One region of the Priestia flexa genome, then DNA from elsewhere that is predicted to be linked to it. Evidence: a T-box and tRNA genes for the amino acid it is inferred to sense, from the RefSeq annotation. Region 1 holds a T-box; the other holds one or more tRNA genes.
The links. The T-box of region 1 lies ahead of pheS (phenylalanine--tRNA ligase subunit alpha). A T-box ahead of a tRNA ligase gene usually reads a tRNA of that ligase, here a tRNA-Phe.

Region 1 (11,921 bases):
TCATCTTCTCTATTACTTAAATTCTACGACAGTAACACCTGTCCCTCCTTCACCAGCTTCGCCAAAACGAGCTGATTTAACTGAACGGTGGTTCTTTAAATATTCTTGCACACCTTTTCGTAAAGCACCAGTTCCTTTTCCATGAATAATAGATACGCGTGGATAACCTGCAAGAAGCGCATCATCTAGATATTTTTCAACTCGACTAAGTGCATTTTCGTATCTTTCTCCTCTAAGATCAAGTTCTAAGCTAACATGATAATCTTTACCTTTTACCGTTGCAAGAGGCTTTGTTTCAACAGGTTTTGGTGAGCTGATGTACTCTAGGTCTTTTTCTTTTACTTTCATTTTCATAATACCCATCTGAACTTGCCACTCATTACTTCCTGTCCGCTCAAGTAACGTACCTTTTTGTCCCCATGTCACAACTTTCACTTCGTCGCCTGGAGACAGGACTCTCTCTTGCTTTTTAGGTTTAGAAACTTGCTTTTTACTTTTCTCCAATGTAGGGACCGCATCTTCTAGGCGTTTTCTTGCTTCAATCAGCTCATGCTCTTTAATCGATGCTTGCTGATTTTTTTGCATTTGGCGTAAATTCCGAATAATGTTTTCCGCTTCTTGTGATGCTTCCTTAATTGTATCTTCAGCTTTCTTTTCTGCTTTTTCATATAACTTATCGCGCTGTTCATTGAATTCAATAATTTGACGCTGAAGCTCTTGATGAAGCTTTTCAGATTCCTTACGTAATGTTTCCGCTTCAGCTAGTTCAGCTTCCGATTTACGTCTGCTCTCTTCAAGGGACGCAATCATGTTTTCCACTTTATTTGTCTCAGAACCAATATAGCTTTTAGCATGATTGATAACCTTATCTTCTAGCCCTAATCGCTTTGAAATTTCAAATGCGTTACTTCGTCCTGGCACACCAATTAATAGCTTATAAGTTGGGCTTAGCGTTTCAATATCAAACTCAACGCTCGCATTCACAACACCGGCACGGTTATATCCATATGCCTTTAGTTCTGGATAATGAGTGGTTGCAACTACTCTTGCACCGCACCCATATACTTCATCCAAAATCGAAATAGCTAGCGCTGCTCCTTCTTGAGGGTCTGTACCGGCTCCTAGCTCATCAAATAAAACAAGGCTTTCGCTATCTACCTTCTTTAAGATATCCACAATATTAACCATATGAGAAGAGAACGTACTTAAGCTTTGTTCAATTGACTGCTCATCTCCAATATCGGCAAATACGTGCTTAAATACCGCCATCTCTGAACCGTCTAGCGCTGGAATTTGGAGGCCAGCTTGAGCCATTAGTGTAAATAAACCAATTGTTTTTAGCGTAACGGTTTTACCGCCTGTATTAGGACCTGTAATCACAATCGACGTATAGTCATCACCAAGCTCAATATCGTTGGCTACCACTTCATCTTGCGAAATCAGAGGATGCTTTGCTTTAAATAACTTGATGTAGCCTCGGTCATTCATCTTTGGTTTTGAAGCTTTTAACTCGTGACTATAACGTCCTTTAGCAAACATAAAATCTAATTCACCGAGTAAATAAATGTTTTGTCTTAGCTCATTTGCTACTTCTGCCACTTGAGTCGTGAGCTCAATTAAGATTTTTTCGATTTCTTGCTTTTCTTTCATTTTCGCTTCTTGCAATTCATTATTTAACGTAACAATTGCTTGCGGTTCAATAAATAGCGTTGCACCTGAAGATGACTGATCGTGAACGATACCTCCATAAGCACTGCGATACTCTTGTTTTACTGGAATAACGAATCGGTCATTTCGAATCGTTACAACCGTATCTGAGAGCATTTTTTGAGCAGAAGATGAGCGCACTAAACTCTCTAGCTTTTGACGAATACGTGATTCAGTCGAACGAAGCTTTTGACGAATGCCTCTCAGCTGTTCGCTAGCACCGTCTAGAACCGTTCCATTTTCATCAATGCTCATCTTAACCGCTTGCTCTACTTCTGGCAGGGGTACCAACTTTTCGATATGTTCTTGGATAATTGGAATCTGGACGTCTTCGTCTTCTACTAATTGCTCAACAAATTGTTTTAATTGTCTCGCTGCATAGATTGTGCCAGCAATATCTAAGAGTTCATTTGGACTTAACGTTCCTCCAATTTCAGCTCGCTTTACGCTTTGTCTTACATCCGAAACTCCACCGAGAGGTGCATGTCCACGAAGTCTTAGAACTGTTGTGGCTTCATCTGTAGCATCCTGCCATTTTAAAACCTGTTCATAGTCTGTAGATGGAACAAGCTGATCTACTTTTTCTTTCCCTAAAGATGAGGCAACTTTTGTAGCTAGCTGTTCTTTTACTTTATTAAATTCAAGCACTTGAAAGATCCTTGGTTGCAAAATAAATTCCTCCTGATAATTATTACTCTTTGTGGCGGTTTAAAAACACCTTTAACTCATCTAAACTATACGTATTTAACACTGTTTGAGGCTTTAACCATCCCTTTACGCCAGTAGATACGCCAACCTTCATGTCTTCTAACATCTCGAGGTTGTGAGCATCTGTATTAATAGCGATTTTCACTCCTGCTTCTTGTGCTTTCTTAATGTGCTCTGCTGCTAAATCCAAACGATTTGGGTTTGCGTTTAATTCAAGAGCAGTATCGGTTTCTTTAGCAAGTGAAATTAACAAATTAATATCCACATCATACCCTTCTCTTCGACCAATTAAGCGTCCCGTTGGATGTGCAATTAAATCTACGTGTTGATTTGTTAACGCGTTTTTCAAACGCATCATAATGTCTTCACGAGATTGTGAAAAACTTGAATGAATAGAGGCAATGACAAAATCCATTTCAGCTAATAGCTCATCTTCATAATCGAGCGTCCCGTCTGGTAAAATGTCCATTTCAATTCCTGCTAGAATCGTAAAATCCGTATATTTTTCATTTAACCTCTTTACTTCTTCTCGCTGCTTACGAATGCGCTCTGGCGTTAATCCGTTAGCTACTTTTAAATACTGTGAGTGATCGGTAATCGCCATATACTCATAACCTTTTGCTCGGCAAGCTTCAGCCATTTCTTCAAGAGAGTAACCTCCATCACTCCACGTTGAGTGCATATGTAAGTCGCCTTTAATATCACCATGCTTTAAGAGCTCTTGATTCTTTGTAAATATGTCTACTTCACGTCCATCTTCTCTAACCTCAGGTGGAATAAATGCTAGTCCAAAATGATGATAGAACGCTTCTTCTGTTTCAAATGTTTGGATTTCACCTGTCTCTATGTTTTCCACACCGTATTCACTAATCTTCTCCCCGTTCTCCTTAGCTAATTGACGCATACGAACATTATGATCTTTGGAACCAGTAAAATGATGAAGCGTTGTAACAAAAGCTTGATCTTCAACAAGACGGAAGTCAACGGATACGTCGTAGTCATAGCCGAGCGTCACAGAAACTTTTGTATCTCCATTTGAAATGATATCTTTAACAAGCGGCAATGACACAAGCTGTTCTCGAACAGCTGCTGGGTTTTCCGTTGAAATAATAAAATCTAAATCCTTTACCGTTTCTTTCATTCGTCTAATACTTCCAGCTTGTGAATATCGAATAATATCTGTCATCGCTTCTAATTGTCCTAGAATTTCTTCAGCAATTGGTAGCATAAATGCAAGTGGTAACCGCTCTGGTCTTTTTCCATATTCCGCGATTGCGGCTAAAATCTTTTCTTCTGTTTTCTTACCAAAGCCGGCTAATCCCTGAACTTTTTCATTATGACAAGCTTCTTCTAGTGAAATGATGTCCACAATGTCTAGCTCTTTATATAACTTTGCAATCTTTTTTCCACCTAATCCAGGAAGTTTTAAAAGCGGTACTAGCCCTTCCGGCACTTCTTTTTTCAATTCGTCTAATACGGATGACTGGCCTTTTTCTCTAAATTCTTCAATTACCGTCGCTGTACCTTTTCCAATTCCTTGTAGAGCTGTTACGTCTTCAATATCACTTAGGCTACGCTCATCGCTCTCAAGCGCTGCCGCAGCTTTACGAAAAGCAGAAATCTTAAATGGATTATCTCCTTTTAACTCCATATATGTAGCAATAGTCTCTAAAAGTTTAATAACATCTTTTTTATTCATTATTCAACCTCGATTCAAGATTTATATGTATGAGTGCGGTCTATATTTACTTGTACTACTTTGACACCAAAAAGCTTTATTTACGTTTAGTCCTTCTTTATTATTGTAAAACAAAAAAAGAGGATTTCAAAAGTATTATGCCACTTCTGAGCAATCCTCTCCACTGTCTATTTAAATTACTTGCTTATACCATACCGTATTCTGTCCACAAATCTTGAATAACAGATGATAAATAAGGTGTATTTTCAACGATATTTGTGGCAATTGCTGACTGCTGAATCGCCGTTTGTACGTCATTTACAGGAAGAACCGCCCCCAGATAGAGTAGAATGAATACGAGAACGTAAACCTCTACAAAGCCTAATGCTCCTCCTCCCCATCTATTCAGTTGACGTAAGATCGGAAGATCCGTTAAAGCAGTTAGCACAGAACCAACCATACGTAAAACAAGACGGGTAACAAAGAACAAAATCGCAAAAGCTATCATGCGATAAAAAGCATCTTCAAGAAACGCAGGATCTAATACAAATGATGCAACGCTTTGCTGTTGCATATTTGGAAACGGAATTAACAAACGTAGTCGAGGTGCTAAATCTGTGCTAAAAATATAGGCTACAATAAACGCTACGGCAAAGCTCACAAGGTGAACGATTTGTAGTATTAGCCCGCGTTTTAATCCAGTAACAAATCCTAACAGCAGCAGGATAACTAAAATAATGTCTAACATTAGAAGTCTCATTCCTCTTTCTGATGAAGTTTTTTTTCTAACATTTCATATTCCTCTTTGAGCTTTACATACTCATTCACAATATTGACCGCAGTTAGAACAGCTAATTTATTAATGTCTAAATACGGATTTTTTTTGCTAATCTCCCTCATTTTATCATCAACAATCGAAGCTACCAGTCGGATATGACTAGTACTTTCTGTTCCAACGATTTTATAAGGCTGCCCATATATATCAACTGTCGCACGTGTTTTATCTTGTCCTGACACGAGAAAGTCCTCCGTTCCACAAAAAATCCTAATCAATATCATATCATGAAGAAGACTGCAATGGAAACATATCAATATTTACGTTATTATAAAAAATAGACATTTATTTGTAAAATAAGTTGACTAATCAGCTTATCGACAATGAAAGGTGGAGACATATGTCACACGTTGTTTTAACTTTATCATCTGATGACATCTTCAAAATGAAAACATTTTACACTCCGCACTTACAGGCTAAAGTACCTGCCGGTGCAATATTTACTGCAAAGACAGGTAACAGCTCAATCACCGCTTATAAATCTGGAAAAGTACTGTTTCAAGGGAAAGATGCGGAAGTAGAAGCTGTGAAATGGAGCAACACAACCGCACCAATTAAAAAGCAAATTTCTAAAACTAAAGCCGTTTTACCTCCAAACTTTAGTGAGCTATCGGTAATTGGTTCTGATGAGGTAGGAACTGGTGATTACTTTGGTCCAATGACGGTTGTTGCTGCATACGTTAAAAAAGAACAAATTCCATTATTGAAAGAGCTCGGTGTCCGCGATTCAAAAGATTTAACCGACCAAAAAATTATTTCCCTTGCTCAGCAATTAATAAAAATTACTCCTTACAGCTTGCTCGTCCTACATAATGAAAAGTATAATACTTTCCAAGAACGAGGTATGACACAAGGAAAAATGAAAGCACTTCTTCATAATAAAGCAATTTTAAACGTGCTGAATAAGCTTAGTCCTGAAAAGCCAGACGGCATTTTAATTGATCAATTTGTTGAAAAGAATACTTATTACAAACATATCGCTAATGAAAAAGCAATAGCTAATGAAAACGTATATTTTAGTACGAAAGGCGAGGGCGTACATTTAGCAGTAGCTGCTGCTTCTATTATTGCAAGGTATGCCTTTTTAAAACAGATGGATAAGCTTTCAGAAACGGTCGGTATGACCATTCCTCGTGGCGCAGGCAAACAGGTGGATATTGCAGCTGCCTCCATTATTAAAAAGCACGGAGTTAAAGGTTTACATTCCATTGCTAAAACTCACTTCGCAAATACAGAAAAAGCTTTAGCTTTAGTAAAAAAATAAAGGAAGCGCACAATGCGCTTCCTTGTTTTTTTATGAACGTAAGCTTGCTTTAAATTGTTCTTCAACAACTTTTAATACATTAGCATGAGCTGCTGATACTTCTTCATCCGTAAGCGTGCGCTCTGGATCTAGATAGCGTAAAGAGAAAGCGACAGACTTTTTGCCTTCTTCCATTCTTTCACCATCATATAAGTCAAACACCGCAACTTCTTTCAATAGTTCTCCACCAGCTTCATAAATCGCTGTTTGAAGTTCTCCTGCTAATACTTCTTTATCCACAACAAGAGCAATATCTCTTGTGATTGATGGGAAGCGAGGAATTGCAGAATAGCGAACTTCTTCTACTTTCGCCGCAAAGATTGCTTTTAAGTTTAGCTCAAATACGTACGTTTCGCGAAGACCATATTGTTTTTGCGTCACTGGATGAAGCTGACCAACATACCCAGCTTCTTGACCATTTAATACAACTGCCGCTGTACGTCCAGGGTGCATGCCTTCTTGGTTTGTAGGCTTATATTCAATGTGATTATCAAGACCTAATGCTGATAATAATCCTTCTACAACGCCTTTAGCCACATAGAAATCAGCTGCTTTCTTTTCACCTTGCCAGCTGTGAGAATGCCATAAGCCTGTGATTGCTCCTGCTACTCGCTCTTCTTCTATTGGTAGCTGACCTTCTTTAGTTCCCAAGAACACTGAACCTGTTTCATATAGCGCAATTGAGTCTGTTTGACGAGCGTTATTGTGTTTAACAGCTTCAAGTAAGTGTGGTACTAAGCTTTGACGAAGAACGCTGCGGTCTTCACTCATTGGCATCGCTAAACGAACTGTTGATGCAGTATTTAATGCAAACTGTGTTGCTTTCTCTGCACTTGTTAATGAGTATGTTGTTGTTTGAGCTAACCCAGCGCCTTCTAAGAAACGGCGTACTTTACGACGCTTTAGCTGATAATCAGATAAACGGCCTGGCGTTGCTACAGTCACAGGAAGAGTTGTTGGTAAGTGGTCGTACCCATACATACGAGCTACTTCTTCCACAATATCTTCTTCAATTGTAATATCACCGCGACGCGTTGGAACGGTTACGATAATGGCATCGCCTTCCACTTTGCTTTCGAACTGAAGACGATTCATGATTTCTTGAACTTCAGCCATTTCTAGCTCTGTACCAAGAACATGATTGATGCGCTCAAGCGTTACAGATACAACAGCTGGTTCAATTGTCATTTCATCAAATTCAACTGTTCCTGAAACAATTTCTCCACCCGCATAAGCAGCCATTAGTTCAGCAGCACGATCAGCTGCTATACGTGTGCGGCTTGGGTCGATTCCTTTTTCAAAACGTGCACTTGCTTCACTACGAAGACCGTGCTCTTTCGATGTTTGGCGCACAGATAACCCGCGGAAGTAAGCAGATTCAATTAACACATTTACTGTGTCATCTTGGACTTCAGAATTCGCTCCTCCCATTACACCGGCTAAAGCGATTGGGTCTTTACCATTTGTAATGACAAGCTGGTTCTCTTTTAGTACACGTTTTTGATCATCGAGAGTTACAATTTCTTCGCCTTCTTGTGCATGACGAACAACAACTTCTTTTGAGCCAAGACGATCATAATCAAACGCATGAAGTGGTTGACCGTATTCAAGTAAAATGTAGTTTGTAATATCAACTACGTTATTGTGTGGTCGAATCCCAGCTGCCATCAAGCGCGTTTGCATCCATAGCGGTGACGGCGCAATTTTAACATTTTTCACCATACGTGCTACGTATAAAGGATTATCTTCTTTTGCTTCTACTGCAACTGAAATGTAATCCGATGCTTTTTCTTCCGTCTCTTGAAACTCAACCTCTGGGTATTTTACTTCACGATTTAAGATTGCTGCTACTTCATGAGCTACCCCTAGCATGCTTAAACAGTCTGAACGATTTGGCGTTAAGCCAAGTTCTAATACTTCATCATGCAAATTCAATGCTTCTAAAGCATCTGCTCCAACTTCAGCATCGCTTGGGAATACAAAGATTCCTTCTTGGTAATCTTTTGCGACAAGCTTGCTTTCAATTCCAAGCTCTTGAAGAGAACAAATCATGCCGTTTGATTCTTCACCGCGAAGCTTAGCACGCTTAATTTTAAAATCGCCTGGTAATACAGCGCCTACTTTAGCTACCGCTACCTTTTGACCTTGTGCTACGTTTGGAGCACCACAAACGATTTGAACCGTTTCATCCCCAAGGTCAACCTGACAACGACTTAACTTATCTGCGTTTGGATGCTGTTCACGTTCTACTACGTGACCGATGACAACACCGCTTACGCCTTTATTTAAATTTTCTACACCTTCAACTTCAATTCCACTTTTTGTGACTTTATCAGCAAGTTCTTCAGCTTTTACTCCTGATAAATCTACATATTCTTGCAACCAACGATATGATACAAACATGTTAGTCCCTCCTTTATACTTGTTTGAATTGATTTAAGAAACGAGCATCATTTGTATAGAAATGACGAATATCATCAACGCCGTGCTTTAACATAGCGATACGCTCTACGCCTATTCCAAATGCAAAGCCGCGATATTTTTTAGAGTCATAGCCGGCCATTTCAAGTACATTTGGATGTACCATACCAGCACCTAAAATTTCAATCCAGCCTGTTTGCTTACAAACATTACAGCCTTTTCCTCCACATTTAGCACATGATACGTCCACTTCAACAGATGGTTCAGTAAATGGGAAAAAGCTTGGACGTAGACGAATTTCACGCTCTGCACCGAACATTTTTTTCACAAATACCTCAAGCGTTCCTTTTAAATCACTCATACGAATATTTTCATCTACAACTAAACCTTCAATTTGCATAAATTGATGTGAATGCGTAGCGTCATCATCATCACGACGATATACTTTACCAGGACAAATGATTTTGATTGGACCTTTCCCTTCATTTCCATTCATTACGCGGGCTTGTACTGTTGATGTATGAGTACGTAATAACGTTTCTTCAGTAATATAGAACGTATCCTGCATATCACGTGCTGGGTGACCCTTTGGTAAATTTAACGCTTCGAAGTTGTAGTAATCTTGCTCCACTTCAGGTCCTTCAGCTACTTCATAGCCCATGCCTAAAAACAAATCTTCAACCTCTTCAATTACGCTTGTTAGCGGATGATGTGTACCGACTTTAACTGGTCGACCAGGAAGTGTCACATCGATTGTTTCTGAAGCTAGTTTACGGTTGATTTCTTCTGCTTCTAGCGCCGCTTGCTTTTCTTCAATCTTTGAAGCGATTGCTTCGCGCACTTCATTTGCAAGTGCTCCCATTACAGGACGCTCTTCAGCAGATAATTTCCCCATTCCGCGAAGTACTTCTGTAATTGGTCCTTTTTTTCCTAAATAAGCTACACGTACATCATTCAATGCTTTTAAATCTTTTGAGTCATCAATTTTAACAATCGCTTCTTGTTGCAGCTCTTGTAAACGCTCTTTCATTGAATAATCCTCCTTTTGTTTTAAAAAATTGCAAATAAAAAAACCTCTCCCAAAAAGGGACGAGGTTTAATCGCGTTACCACCCTTGTTAACCATGCATCTGCACAGTTCACTTCATTAACGTTAACGGAATATCCGGAACACCTTTACATCAAAAATGATGGTCCAAGTGTCAACTCAAGAGGTGAATTCACTTATTGCGCTTATAAAAATGCTTTCAGTCACGGCATTTTCTCCCTGAATAACGCTACATAAGCTACTGCTCTCTATCACTGCTTTTCGCATATTTAGCTATTGTATTATTATAGTGAAAACGGCTAGCCGTTGCAACTACATTCCACGTAAATAGTACATTAAAATTGCTGATGCAATTGCTACATTTAACGATTCACTCTTTCCAAATATCGGTATATATAGGTTATGGTCCGTTTCATTCAGCACCGCTGAGCTTACACCTTGCCCTTCGTTACCAACAATCAGAGCAAAAGCTTCTGGCTTTTCAACTTCCGTGTACACAGAAGCATTTTGTAATGATGTACCATACACGCTAACTCCACATTCCTTTAGTTCTTTAATCGCACTAATTAAGTCTTTCTTAATAACAGGCAAGTTAAAGATTGCACCTTGAGTCGAACGGATGACTTTACTGTTATAAACATCTACACAGCCTGCTCCAATAATGACTGCATCGATTCCAGCAGCTTCTGCTGTACGAATAATGGTTCCTACGTTACCTGGATCTTGGACGGCATCTAACAGCACTAATCGACGCGCTGTCTGTAAGACGGATGATGATTGGTTTTGGTAACAAACGGCTGCAATTCCCTGAGGGGTTTCTGTATCAGCAATTGCTTTAATAACAGCAGGCGTCACCACAATCATCTCAACCGTATCAACATTCCAATGCGATGGAATATCAACATTATCAGCAAGAATGAGATACTTAATCATTTCTCTTTGGTTTAAAGCTTCTTCGACAAGATGAAAGCCTTCCACCAAAAATAAACCTTGATTATCGCGCTCTTTTTTTGTATGTAATTTTTTCCATAGTTTAACCTGTGGGTTCTTCACGGAATCAATTCGCTTCACCAAACATAACTCCTCTATTTATCAATTTCAGTTACGATACATAAATTGAATGTGACATACACAAACTATTTTTGATTTTACTATCTATAGTTGAGGTGATCACGATGGATCTTAATTTACGAAATGCTATTATATCAAATGTTTCAGGTAATTCTCAAGAAGAGCTTGAAGCAACGATTATGGATGCTATCAAAAGCGGTGAAGAAAAAATGCTTCCAGGTCTAGGTGTACTTTTCGAAGTACTATGGGAAAACTCGCCTAAAAGTGAAAAAGAAGAAATTTTAACAACACTTGAAAATAGCTTAAAGTAAGTACAAAAGGTGCACTCAAATCGAGTGCACCTTTTGTTTTATTCAAACGTAATTTTATTAACCGTTTCACCATCAAGTTTTTTAATAACTTCTGTAATTAACTTCACCGCATTTTCATAATCATCGCGATGTAACATTGCGGCATGTGAATGAATATAGCGAGTTGCAATTGTAATAGATAGTGCAGGTACGCCGTTAGCTGAAATATGAATAGCTCCTGAATCAGTACCACCGCCTGATAACGCATCAAACTGATATGGGATGTTCATTTCATCTGCTACATCTGTTACAAAGTCACGTAGACCTTTGTGAGAAACCATTGATGCATCATATAAAATGATTTGTGGACCGTCACCCATTTTTGATGCTGCTTCTTTTTCAGACACTCCAGGCGTATCACCAGCAATACCTACATCTACGCCAAATGCAATATCAGGTTGAATAAGATTGGCTGACGTTTTTGCACCGCGTAAACCAACTTCTTCTTGCGCTGTTCCAACACCGTATACAACGTTTGGATGCTCTTGACCCTTTAAATTCTTGAGCACATCAATAGCAATAGCACAGCCGATACGGTTATCCCACGCTTTAGCTAAAAGCATTTTTTCGTTATTCATAACGGTAAATTCAAAATACGGAACAATTTGATCGCCAGGCTTTACGCCCCATTCCATTGCTTCTTCACGACTAGATGCACCGATATCAATAAACATATCCTTAATCTCAACCGTCTTCTTACGTACTTCAGCAGGTAAAATATGAGGAGGTTTAGAACCGATAACTCCTGTAATATCGCCTTTGCGCGTTACAATTGTAACACGTTGCGCTAGCATAACTTGC
Region 2 (11,921 bases), 520 kb from region 1:
GATGCTCAAAAGAAAAAAGAGCAAAAAGAAGCTGCTCAAGAGCTAGAAAATTGTAAAGAGCTAAAGAACACGCTCGAATCTTTGACAGTAGAATTAAAAGCTAAATCAGGTGAAGGCGGCCGTTTATTTGGTTCTATTACAAGCAAGCAAATTGCAGAAGAGCTAAAGAAAAAGCATAATATCAAAATTGATAAGCGTAAAATTGAGCTAGATGATGCAATTCGTGCGCTTGGCTATACAAATGTACCTGTGAAATTACACCCAGAAGTAACGGCTACAGTTAAGGTTCATGTAACAGAACAAAACTAATGGTAAGCGAGATTAGTCTATAAATAGTAGGGTTAAAATAAGAATAAATCAAACGTTGGCGCGAAGAATTTCGCGCCAACATTTGCGATAATCGAAAAAACGATAGAGGGGCATAGAAACTATGAATGATCTTTTTGCTGATCGTCTACCGCCTCAAAATATCGAAGCTGAGCAGGCGGTATTAGGGGCAATTTTCCTAGAGCCATCTTCTTTAACATTAGCGTCTGAATTATTAATTCCAGAAGACTTTTATCGAGCAGCTCACCAAAAGATTTTTACGTGTATGCTAAAACTTTCAGATCAAGGTGAACCAGTTGACTTAGTTACGGTTACATCAGATTTAGCAAATCAAAAAATCTTAGAAGAAATAGGCGGAGTGGCGTATCTAAGTGATTTAGCTAATTCCGTACCAACAGCTGCTAACATTGAATATTATGCGAAAATTGTAGAGGAAAAATCTATTCTTCGCAGGCTTATTCGAACGGCTACTGATATTGCTTCAGAAGGTTATGCGAGAGAAGATGAAGTCGAAGTCTTATTAAATGAAGCGGAAAAAAATATTTTAGAAGTAGCACAGCGTAAAAATACGGGCGTGTTTCAAAATATTAAAGATGTTTTGGTGCAAACTTATGACAACATCGAAGTTCTTCACAATCGTAAAGGTGATATTACAGGCATTCCAACAGGATTTACGGATTTAGATCATATGACTGCTGGATTCCAGCGAAATGACCTAATTATTGTTGCTGCACGTCCATCAGTAGGTAAAACAGCGTTTGCATTGAATATCGCACAAAACGTAGCAACCAAGACAGATGAAAATGTAGCGATTTTCAGTTTGGAGATGGGAGCGGAGCAGCTTGTCATGAGGATGCTTTGTGCTGAAGGTAATATTGATGCACAAAGACTAAGAACAGGATCCTTAACATCAGAGGATTGGGGAAAGCTAACCATGGCGATGGGTTCTTTATCTAATGCTGGTATTTATATAGATGATACGCCAGGTGTACGCGTAGGAGAAATCCGTTCAAAATGTAGACGTCTGAAGCAAGAAGGCGGTCTAGGAATGATTTTAATTGATTATCTACAGTTAATTCAAGGGAACGGTCGAAGCGGCGAGAATCGTCAACAAGAAGTATCAGAGATCTCTCGCTCGTTAAAAGCATTAGCACGTGAACTTCAGGTTCCTGTTATTGCATTATCTCAGCTTTCCCGTGGGGTTGAGCAACGTCAAGATAAAAGGCCAATGATGTCCGATATTCGTGAATCAGGGAGTATCGAACAAGATGCCGATATTGTAGCCTTTTTATATCGTGAAGACTACTATGAGAAAGATACTGAAAATCAGAACATCATTGAAATCATTATTGCTAAGCAGCGTAACGGTCCAGTTGGAACGGTTCAATTAGCTTTTGTGAAGGAATATAATAAGTTCGTAAACTTAGAAAGACGCTTTGATGATTCGGGTGTACCACCAGGTGCATAAACCTCTCAATCCGAGAGGTTTTTTTGTTTATATTAGTATATGTTCGGTAAAAAGCAGTATATTATCTTTGATTTAGATTAAATAGTTCGGATTTACATTGACTTTACTATAATAAATTGATACACTTATTTACGGTTAAATTATGTCGTAGTAGGCTGTTGCTTACTAAGCGGAGGTGCTTAAGATATGTCTTCAGTTGTTGTAGTAGGAACACAATGGGGAGATGAAGGAAAAGGGAAGATTACAGACTTCCTATCAGAAAATGCAGAAGTAATTGCACGTTACCAAGGTGGAAACAATGCTGGTCATACGATTAAGTTTAATGGTGAAACGTACAAATTACATTTAATTCCTTCAGGGATTTTTTACGATGATAAAATTTGTGTAATTGGAAATGGTATGGTTGTAGATCCAAAAGCACTTGTTCAAGAATTAAAATATTTACACGATCGTAATGTAACAACAGATAACTTACGTATTAGTAACCGTGCGCATGTTATTTTACCTTACCACTTAAAATTAGATGAGGTAGAAGAAGAGCGTAAAGGTGATAATAAAATTGGAACAACAAAAAAAGGAATTGGTCCAGCATATATGGATAAAGCTGCACGTGTAGGTATCCGTATTGCAGATTTATTAGACCGTGAAGTGTTTGAAGCAAAATTAACACAAAACTTAGCTGAAAAAAATCGTCTTCTTGAAAGAATGTATGAAGTAGAAGGCTTTAAATTAGAAGATATCTTAGATGAATACTACGAATATGGTCAGCAGGTAGCAAAATATGTTGTTGATACATCCGTTGTATTAAATGATGCTCTAGACGAAGGTCGTCGCGTATTATTTGAAGGTGCACAAGGTGTTATGTTAGATATCGATCAAGGAACATATCCGTTTGTAACATCTTCTAACCCTGTTGCTGGTGGTGTAACAATCGGTTCAGGTGTAGGGCCTTCAAAAATCAAGCACGTAGTAGGTGTTTCAAAAGCATACACAACTCGTGTTGGTGACGGTCCATTCCCAACAGAACTAACAAACGAAATTGGTGATCAAATTCGTGAAGTAGGTCGTGAATACGGAACAACAACGGGTCGTCCACGTCGCGTTGGTTGGTTTGACAGCGTAGTTGTTCGTCACGCACGTCGCGTAAGTGGTATTACAGATTTATCATTAAACTCAATCGATGTTTTAACAGGAATTGAAAAATTGAAAATCTGTGTAGCATATCGCTATGAAGGTAAAATTGTTGAGGAATTCCCAGCTAGCTTAAACGTTTTAGCTAAATGTGAGCCTGTTTATGAAGAGCTTCCAGGTTGGACGGAAGATATCACAGGTGTGAAATCTTTAGATGAATTACCTGAGAACGCACGTCATTACTTAGAGCGTGTTTCACAATTAACTGGTATTCCATTATCTATTTTCTCAGTGGGACCAGATCGCAAACAAACAAACGTATTACGCGGAGTTTATAGCTAATACTTTTAAAAAAAACCAACGTTTAGTTTTTTAAACGTTGGTTTTTTATATTGAATTCATTTTTTAAAAATATTTTTCTAAAAAAACTATTGCATTCAGTGTTTAAATCATGTTATTATTATACATGTCGCTGATATTCATAGTATGAGCCATTAGCTCAGTTGGTAGAGCATCTGACTTTTAATCAGAGGGTCGAAGGTTCGAGTCCTTCATGGCTCACTTTTGTTACTATGGCCCGTTGGTCAAGCGGTTAAGACACCGCCCTTTCACGGCGGTAACACGGGTTCGAATCCCGTACGGGTCATTTTTATTACATATTATAAGCTGAGGGTCCCGTGGTGTAGCGGTTAACATGCCTGCCTGTCACGCAGGAGATCGCGGGTTCGATTCCCGTCGGGACCGCCATTTGATAATGGCTCGGTAGCTCAGTTGGTAGAGCAAAGGACTGAAAATCCTTGTGTCGGCGGTTCGATTCCGTCCCGAGCCATAAAAAGCATGACTTTTAAAAGTCATGCTTTTTTGTTTGTATATGGTTGAAAATTAATGAGGTTATTGTATAGTAGAGGATGAATTTGTGACGATTACTATGTTATGAAGTATAATACAATTAGTGTATTCAAACATTATGAATACTTACTTTCCTATTTTTGTTCGAAATGATAAAAGGAGAACGATGATCATGGATAAACGTATTTTAGTAGTAGATGACGAAAAACCAATTGCAGATATTTTGAAATTTAATCTGCAAAAAGAAGGTTACGAAGTATTTTGTGCTTATGATGGTGTAGAAGCACTTGAAAAAGTTGAAGAAGTACAACCAGAAATGATTCTGTTAGATATTATGCTGCCACAAAAGGACGGCATGGAAGTCTGTCGAGAAGTTCGAAAAAAGTATGATATGCCAATTATTATGCTGACAGCTAAAGACTCTGAAATCGATAAAGTGCTTGGTCTTGAGCTAGGTGCAGATGATTATGTAACAAAGCCTTTCAGTACGAGAGAGCTATTGGCGCGAGTAAAAGCGAATTTAAGAAGACATCAACAGATTTCAAATAATGTTGAAGAAGAAGAGAGTAATGAGATAACAATCGGTGCACTTGTCATTCATCCAGATGCTTATATTGTTTCAAAGCGTGGAGAAACAATTGAATTAACACATCGTGAGTTTGAATTGCTGCATTACTTGGCGAAACATATTGGACAAGTCATGACGCGGGAGCATTTGTTACAGACAGTGTGGGGATATGACTACTTTGGTGATGTTCGAACAGTTGACGTTACGGTTCGAAGATTGCGTGAGAAAATTGAAGATAACCCAAGCCATCCAATGTGGATTGTAACAAGACGTGGGGTAGGTTATTATTTGCGTAGTCCAGAACAGGAGTAACGCTATATTATGAAGAAAGTCCGTTTTTTTCAGTCCATTCATTTGAAGTTTGTGCTAATTTATGTATTGCTTATTTTAATTGCAATGCAAATTATTGGTGTCTACTTTGTACGTCAGTTAGAAAAAGAACTTGTTAATAACTTTACAAACTCATTAACGGAACGTGTAGGTCTACTTGCTTATAATATTGAACAAGAGCTAGAAAAAACACGTAATGATACTTCCCCTACGTTAGAAGAAGATTTAGAAGTAGTATTGAGAGATTTTGCTTCTATGCAGGGGATTTCCTCTAAAGACATATTAGAGGTACGCGTTATCGATCCGAATCGACGTATTATAGGGACATCAAACCCAAACCCTGAACAAATAGTAGGGAAAAAAATAAATGACTTAGCCGTTACGAATGCCCTTTTAGCAGGAACATCTTCTAATAAAGTATATCGTAAAAGCGGTGACAGAATTAGAGTATTGACGGTTCCTATTCGTCTGCAGGATGATGTGGGAGGAAATGCTTCTACAAATCCAAATAATCGAGAAAGCTTACAGTCAGAACAAGAGATACTAGGTGCTGTTTATTTAATTGCGACGATGGAGCCGGTCTATGAGCAAATGAGGAAAATTAATAGTATCTTTGCTTCTGGTACGGTTATATCGTTAGTTATTACTGCCCTTTTAGGTGTTTTTCTGGCTCAGACGATTACGCGACCAATGTCTGAAATGCGTAAGCAGGCATTAGAAATGGCTAAAGGAAACTTTTCAAGAAAAGCAAAGGTCTATGGTTATGACGAGATAGGGCAACTTGCTTTAACGTTTAACAATTTGACAAGAAAGCTTCAAGAGGCACAAGCTACTACTGAAGGAGAGCGACGTAAGCTCAGCTCCGTACTTGCTCATATGACAGATGGCGTTATTGCTACTGACCGAAAAGGTAGAGTAATCTTAATTAATGACCCAGCTGCGTCAATGTTAAACGTTTCACGTGAAACGGTATTGTCAGAGCCAATTGTGACGCTTTTAGGTTTAGATGAAACACATACATTCGAAAGCCTATTGGCTAATCAAGATTCACTTATTCTTGATTTTAGTACGAAAACAGAGCCTTTTATTTTACGAGCAACTGTTTCAGCTATTCAAAAGGAAACGGGTTTTATCAACGGAATCATTATCGTCTTGCACGACATTACAGAGCAGGAGAAAATTGATCAGGATCGCCGAGAGTTTGTAGCAAACGTCTCTCATGAGCTTAGAACACCATTGACAACAATGCGAAGCTATTTGGACGCTTTAGCAGAAGGCGCATGGCAGGATAAAGAGATAGCACCAAGTTTTTTACATGTTACCCAAACAGAAACAGAGCGTATGATTCGATTAGTCAATGACTTGTTACAATTATCTAAGTTAGATAGCGAAGACTATCGCTTTAGTCGAGACCCGGTTAACTTTGTAAAGTTTTATCATTACATCATTGATCGCTTTGAAATGACTATTGAACAAGGAATTACGTTTGTTAGAGAGCTTCCAGATGAAGCCATCTATGTAGCAGTTGATCAAGATAAAATTACACAAGTATTAGACAATATTATTTCAAATGCAATTAAGTATTCACCAGAAGGTGGAACAATTACATTTTCTATTGAACAACACACGCATGAAATTGTGGTAAGTATTAAAGACCAAGGTATGGGAATACCAAAATCAAATCTGTCCAAAATCTTTGAACGCTTTTATCGTGTGGATAAAGCAAGAACTCGCAAACTAGGAGGGACAGGTTTAGGTTTGGCTATTGCAAAAGAAATTATTGAAGCTCACGATGGTCGAATATGGGCAGAAAGTAAAGAAGGGGTTGGGACATCTATTTACTTCACACTTCCAATTGAAAGTGAGAATGATGAAGAATGGGAATGAGATATGAAAATATAAAAACCATTGTGCTAGTTATTTTGGTGGTTTTAAGCTTATTCCTCACTTGGAATTTATGGTCCTATCAATCCCCTTCTGATTTAAATACTGAAACCCAAAACCTTCAAGAAGCTGAGGTAGGTGGAAAGAGTGAGCTAGAGGATTATATACGTCCTACAAAGGTACTCTATCACCAAAGTGGTAGTCACTATTTATCACATGAAGAAAAGCGAATAGACTCATGGTTACAAGAAATGAGAACGTGGAAATTAGGGGATATTACAGACGTTTCGAGTGCTATTGAGCCTAGTGGCTTTTTAAATTATGTCCATGATAATAACTCTGTGGAAATTGTATATCCAGACCTAATACCAGTTGAAACCTTTCAGCAAATGTTTAGCTTTACGACGGATAAATTGCCAAGGGTAGATTTTGATCGTGTAGTCATAAAGATAAAAAAGACCCCTAATTTATCTGTAAATATGTATTTGGTGAACTATAGCCAACAAAAAGTGTATGCGGTGAAAATTAGTAATGTAGTCAAGAACGATGTGCAGAAATTAGCGGATGCAGGAACATCAGCAGAGCGTTGTCTGGTTTATAAAAAGAATGAGAATCGCTATATCTTCATACCAGCTCAGACTTCTCACATGCATAAACTGTATGCATATGAAGCACCTTTAGATATTCGTAAGTTTCAAAATGCGCTGTTTACAAATCCAAGTTATGCTCGTACAGAAAGCTTAGCATATAGAGAATTATATACAGAAGGAACCAAAGTTATTAATGTAAATACCAGGACAAACGTCATGGAGTATGTAAACTTGGTGAATTCGAATACGGAATCAAATGATGACGCAAATTTATTAAATCGTAGCTTTAGCTTTGTTAATGATCATGCCGGATGGACAGAGCCAGATTACCGTTTTGATAGTTGGAATCGTGTAACAAAAGAGATTACATACCGGTATTATCATGATAATCACCCTGTATACAGCAATCAGGGCATGACAGAAATCTATCAAAGATGGGGCAATGCTGAGGTCTTAAATTATCGTCGACCTTTGTATCGATTTGTTCAAGTATCCTTACCTGAAATGAAAGTACAGTTACAGTCTCCTCAAGAAGTAATTGAAATGATTGAGAAGCATCAGGATTTTGATCCTTCTCTGTTAAATGATATATCAATTGGATATCAGCTTGAGGAAGGTATTGGGGATAATCAGCAGCAAGATACGGATAAAACAGAGTATGATTCAAACTCGGTTACATTGGTTCCTTCTTGGTTTTACTACTATAATAATAAGTGGTACCGAGTTACGTTACCTGATGAAGGAGGCGTAAACGGTGGATTGGAATAAAACGAAATCGATTTTTATCGTAACGTTTCTGGTTTTAGATCTGTTTTTAATTTATCAATTCATGAAAAAGCATGATCAAGACCAGTATTCGTTATTTGTTGAATCAAGCATTGAAGATCAATTAGCAGCAGAAGGAATAACGTATACGGAGCTACCTAAGAGTGAAAAAAAAGCATCTTCATTAAATGCAAACAGTAAAAGGTTTAGTGAGAATGACTTGAAGAAGCTTAAAAAACAAAAAGCAAAATTAATTGATGAAAAAACAATTGAAAGTACGTTAGATAAACCAATTCCTGTTCCAGCAAAGAATAAAACATCAAAGTTAAATCAGTTCTTACAAGACTATGTTCTTTCCGGAAATGCATATACGCTGTGGAAAATTAACGAAGATAAAAATACGATTACATTTTACCAACAGTATAAAAATAAAGTTATTTATGATAACGAAAATGGCATTGTCATTGCTCATTTGAATGATAAGAATGAAATTACTTCTTACGAGCAGACGTTTATGGAAAATATCGAGCCTTTAGATGATGAACAAGAGGTTCTTGCCCCAATTAAAGTCCTTGAAAATCTGTATTTGAAAGAAGAATTAACCGAAAAAAGCACGGTAACAAAAGTAGAGTTAGGTTATTATACCTTCGATTTACCTCTGCCAAGCTCCCAGGTTCTTGCGCCTACTTGGCACGTTGTCGTAGATGAAGATGTTGACTATTTTGTAAATGCTTTTGAAGGACAAATCATCCAAAAAAGCTTGAAATAGTATATTGGAGTGAGAAAAATGAGTTTGCATTTTAGCGTGCTAGCTAGCGGTAGTACTGGAAATGCGATTTTTGTAAGTGATGGAGACCAATCGCTATTAGTCGATGCAGGCTTAAGTGGTAAGAAAATGGAGTCACTTTTTCAAGAAATCGATCGAGATATTCACAACTTATCAGGAATATTGGTAACCCATGAACATAGTGATCATATTAAAGGGTTAGGCGTACTAGCTCGTAAATATAAATTGCCTATCTATGCAAATGCAAAAACATGGAGAGCTATGGATGGGTTAATTGGACAAGTATCAACTGACCAACAGTTTCATTTTGAAATTGGTGAAAATAAAACATTTGGAAGTATCGATGTTGAATCGTTTGGTGTATCTCATGATGCTGCTGAGCCAATGTTTTATGTTTTTCATCAAGGAGATAAAAAACTTACGTTAATTACGGATACAGGCTATGTCAGTGATCGCATGAAGGGCATTATTAAAAATAGTCAGGCTTTTGTTTTTGAAAGCAATCATGATGTTGAGATGCTTCGTATGGGAAGGTATCCTTGGAGCGTTAAGCGTCGTATTTTAAGTGATGTAGGACATGTTTCAAATGAGGATGCAGCACTGGCAATGGCGGACGTTATTGGTGATCAAACAGAGAGAATTTATCTAGCTCATTTAAGTCTAGATAACAATATGAAAGAAATTGCGCGAATGTCTGTTTCACAAGTTTTAGCTGAAAAAGATATTGATGTGAAAGAACAGATAAAACTTTATGATACAGACCCTAATAGACCAACATCGATTATTTATGTATAGTCTACATAAACAAAACAAAAAATAACTTCATTTAGATGGTTAGAAAGAAGCAGGAGTGTCTAAAAAAGTAATAGTTCATCTGTTTTGGTACTTATAATCATAATAAATGAAAAGGTCGGTGATGTATATGGAACATTATGATGAGAATCGGGAACCATCTCCTTCACGTCAAAAGCCAAGAAGACGTGGGGGCTGGTTTCTGTCGTCATTAATAGGAGCAATTATTGGAGGAATAGTGGTTGTCACTGCACTTCCATTTTTATCGAATTTAAATTTACTTCCAAACCCTCCAGCAGAAGAAAATCAAGGCTCTATTCAAAATGGTGAAGATATCGTTCAAAAGACGGTTTCTGTCGATGTAAACACAGATATTACGAAAGCTGTTAATCAAGTTAATGAAGCAGTTGTTGGAGTGGTAAATATCCAGCAAGGAGAAAGCTTTTGGAACGAAAGCGGGCAAGACGCTGGCACCGGTTCTGGTGTCATCTATAAAAAGCAGGGAAATAAAGCCTTTATCATTACCAATCATCATGTAATTCAAGGTGCTCAGCAAATTGAAGTCAGCTTATATGACGGCTCTAGAGTACCCGCGCGCGCACTAGGAAGCGATGAGTTAATGGATTTGGCTGTTATTGAAATTGATGCTGAACATGTAACAAAGATCGCCAGCTATGGGGATTCAGATAAGCTGAAAGTCGGAGAGCCCGTTATTGCTATTGGGAATCCTCTTGGACTACAGTTCTCTGGTTCTGTAACACAAGGGGTTGTCTCAGGTGTAAACCGTGTCATTCCACAGGACCTAAATAGTGATGGAAGCCCGGATTGGCAAGCAGAAGTTATTCAAACAGATGCAGCAATTAACCCTGGAAATAGCGGTGGTGCCTTGATTAATATTGACGGCAGGCTGATTGGAATTAACTCGATGAAGATTGCTCAGCAGGAAGTTGAAGGGATTGGTTTGGCCATTCCAATCAATATGGCAAGACCTGTTGTGGATGATTTAGAAAAGTATGGAGAAGTAAGAAGACCTTATTTAGGTGTTGGAACATTATCATTAAGTGAAATATCGGGCTACCACCTAAAAGAAACGTTAAAGCTCCCAAAAGATGTTGTGAATGGTGTGGCCGTATTAAATGTTGCCACTGGCTCACCAGCTGATAAAGCAGGTTTAAAAGAATATGACGTTATCGTCGCTTTGGATGGAGAAGATATTAAAGACTTAGTAGGGTTACGTAAGCACTTATATATTGACAAAGAAATAGGTGACAGCATGGAAGTGACTTTTTACAGGCAAGGTAAAAAGCAAACAGTAACGGTTAAGCTATCACGAGAGTCATTATAAACAAAAAAGTTATCCACAGAGGAACTTTCTCTGTGGTCTTTTTACTGATACTTATAAAAAAGAAAGGAGATTGCAATTTGAAAATTTATTGTTGCTTAGAGCATACAGAATTAGCGTTAGATGTAGCCGTAGATGAGATTGAGTTAGCACCGGTTTTTAAAGAAATTGATGAAAATGAACGCAACCATACATGTGAATACTGCGAAAACCTAGCGTTATACACAGTGGAAAACTAAAAAAACACAGATTGTGTATATATCTTGTGGATATGTGGATAAATTCTGTGGATAATTTACAAGGGAGATTATTTTGAATATTTCAATTGTATCAATCGGAAAATTAAAAGAGAAATACTTAAAGCAAGGTATTGATGAATACTTAAAACGATTAGCTCCGTATGCCAAAATTGAGATTATTGAACTTTCGGACGAAAAAGCACCTGAAAACTTAAGTGATTCGGAAATGGTTCAGGTGAAGCAAAAAGAGGGAGAGCGGATATTAAGTAAGATTGGTCAAGATGTACACGTCATTGCTTTAGCCATTAATGGTAAGCAGCGCTCATCTGAAGAGCTTGCAAAAGATTTAGACTCACTTGCTACATACGGAAAAAGCAAGGTAGCCTTTGTTATCGGAGGATCACTTGGACTCAGCGATGAAGTGATGAAAAGAGCAAACGCTACGCTCTCTTTTTCAAAGATGACGTTTCCGCATCAGCTTATGCGTTTGGTGTTAGTTGAACAGATTTACCGTGCGTTTCGGATTAATCGTGGTGAACCGTACCATAAGTAAATGAGGTTTTAGAGTTTATCCTAAAAACAGTCTATCCCCAATTAGTGAAGGTAGACTGTTTTTTTTATGAAATTAAATGGTTTAATATGTATATGTAAGCAATAGATGGAGGATATATTTATGAATAAGTATAACGAAATGAAAGAATTATTTGAATTAGCTAATAGAAAATATTTAATTGAACAAAAGGAGCTCATACAAAGTGGAGTCTCAGAACGAACTTTATGTGGTCAGTTAATGCTTTATCTAAATAAAGTAAAAGATAAGGCTCTATATAGGCAATACTATGTTGATGT

Region 2: it has a tRNA-Phe gene. The T-box ahead of pheS (phenylalanine--tRNA ligase subunit alpha) is inferred to sense a tRNA for this amino acid. The anticodon was not compared.

Annotation. Positions count from the first base shown of each region.
Region 1 covers NZ_CP090431.1:3,190,718-3,202,638, forward strand. The annotation lists gene LZP85_RS16425 (endonuclease MutS2) at 13-2,376, opposite strand; gene polX (DNA polymerase/3'-5' exonuclease PolX) at 2,399-4,114, opposite strand; gene LZP85_RS16435 (CvpA family protein) at 4,299-4,841, opposite strand; gene zapA (cell division protein ZapA) at 4,850-5,110, opposite strand; gene rnhC (ribonuclease HIII) at 5,269-6,192, shown strand; gene pheT (phenylalanine--tRNA ligase subunit beta) at 6,223-8,634, opposite strand; gene pheS (phenylalanine--tRNA ligase subunit alpha) at 8,648-9,682, opposite strand; T-box leader at 9,735-9,963, opposite strand; gene LZP85_RS16460 (TrmH family RNA methyltransferase) at 10,012-10,770, opposite strand; gene sspI (small acid-soluble spore protein SspI) at 10,875-11,081, shown strand; gene LZP85_RS16470 (M42 family metallopeptidase) at 11,120-11,921, opposite strand, start outside.
Region 2 covers NZ_CP090431.1:3,712,577-3,724,497, reverse strand. The annotation lists gene rplI (50S ribosomal protein L9) at 1-309, shown strand, start outside; gene dnaB (replicative DNA helicase) at 431-1,795, shown strand; gene LZP85_RS19135 (adenylosuccinate synthase) at 1,982-3,268, shown strand; tRNA gene LZP85_RS19130 (tRNA-Lys) at 3,415-3,487, shown strand; tRNA gene LZP85_RS19125 (tRNA-Glu) at 3,501-3,572, shown strand; tRNA gene LZP85_RS19120 (tRNA-Asp) at 3,598-3,673, shown strand; tRNA gene LZP85_RS19115 (tRNA-Phe) at 3,683-3,755, shown strand; gene yycF (response regulator YycF) at 3,948-4,655, shown strand; gene walK (cell wall metabolism sensor histidine kinase WalK) at 4,665-6,560, shown strand; gene LZP85_RS19100 (YycH family regulatory protein) at 6,551-7,915, shown strand; gene LZP85_RS19095 (two-component system regulatory protein YycI) at 7,902-8,681, shown strand; gene LZP85_RS19090 (MBL fold metallo-hydrolase) at 8,700-9,494, shown strand; gene LZP85_RS19085 (S1C family serine protease) at 9,622-10,836, shown strand; gene LZP85_RS19080 (CxxH/CxxC protein) at 10,914-11,072, shown strand; gene rlmH (23S rRNA (pseudouridine(1915)-N(3))-methyltransferase RlmH) at 11,146-11,625, shown strand; gene LZP85_RS19070 (hypothetical protein) at 11,746-11,921, shown strand, end outside.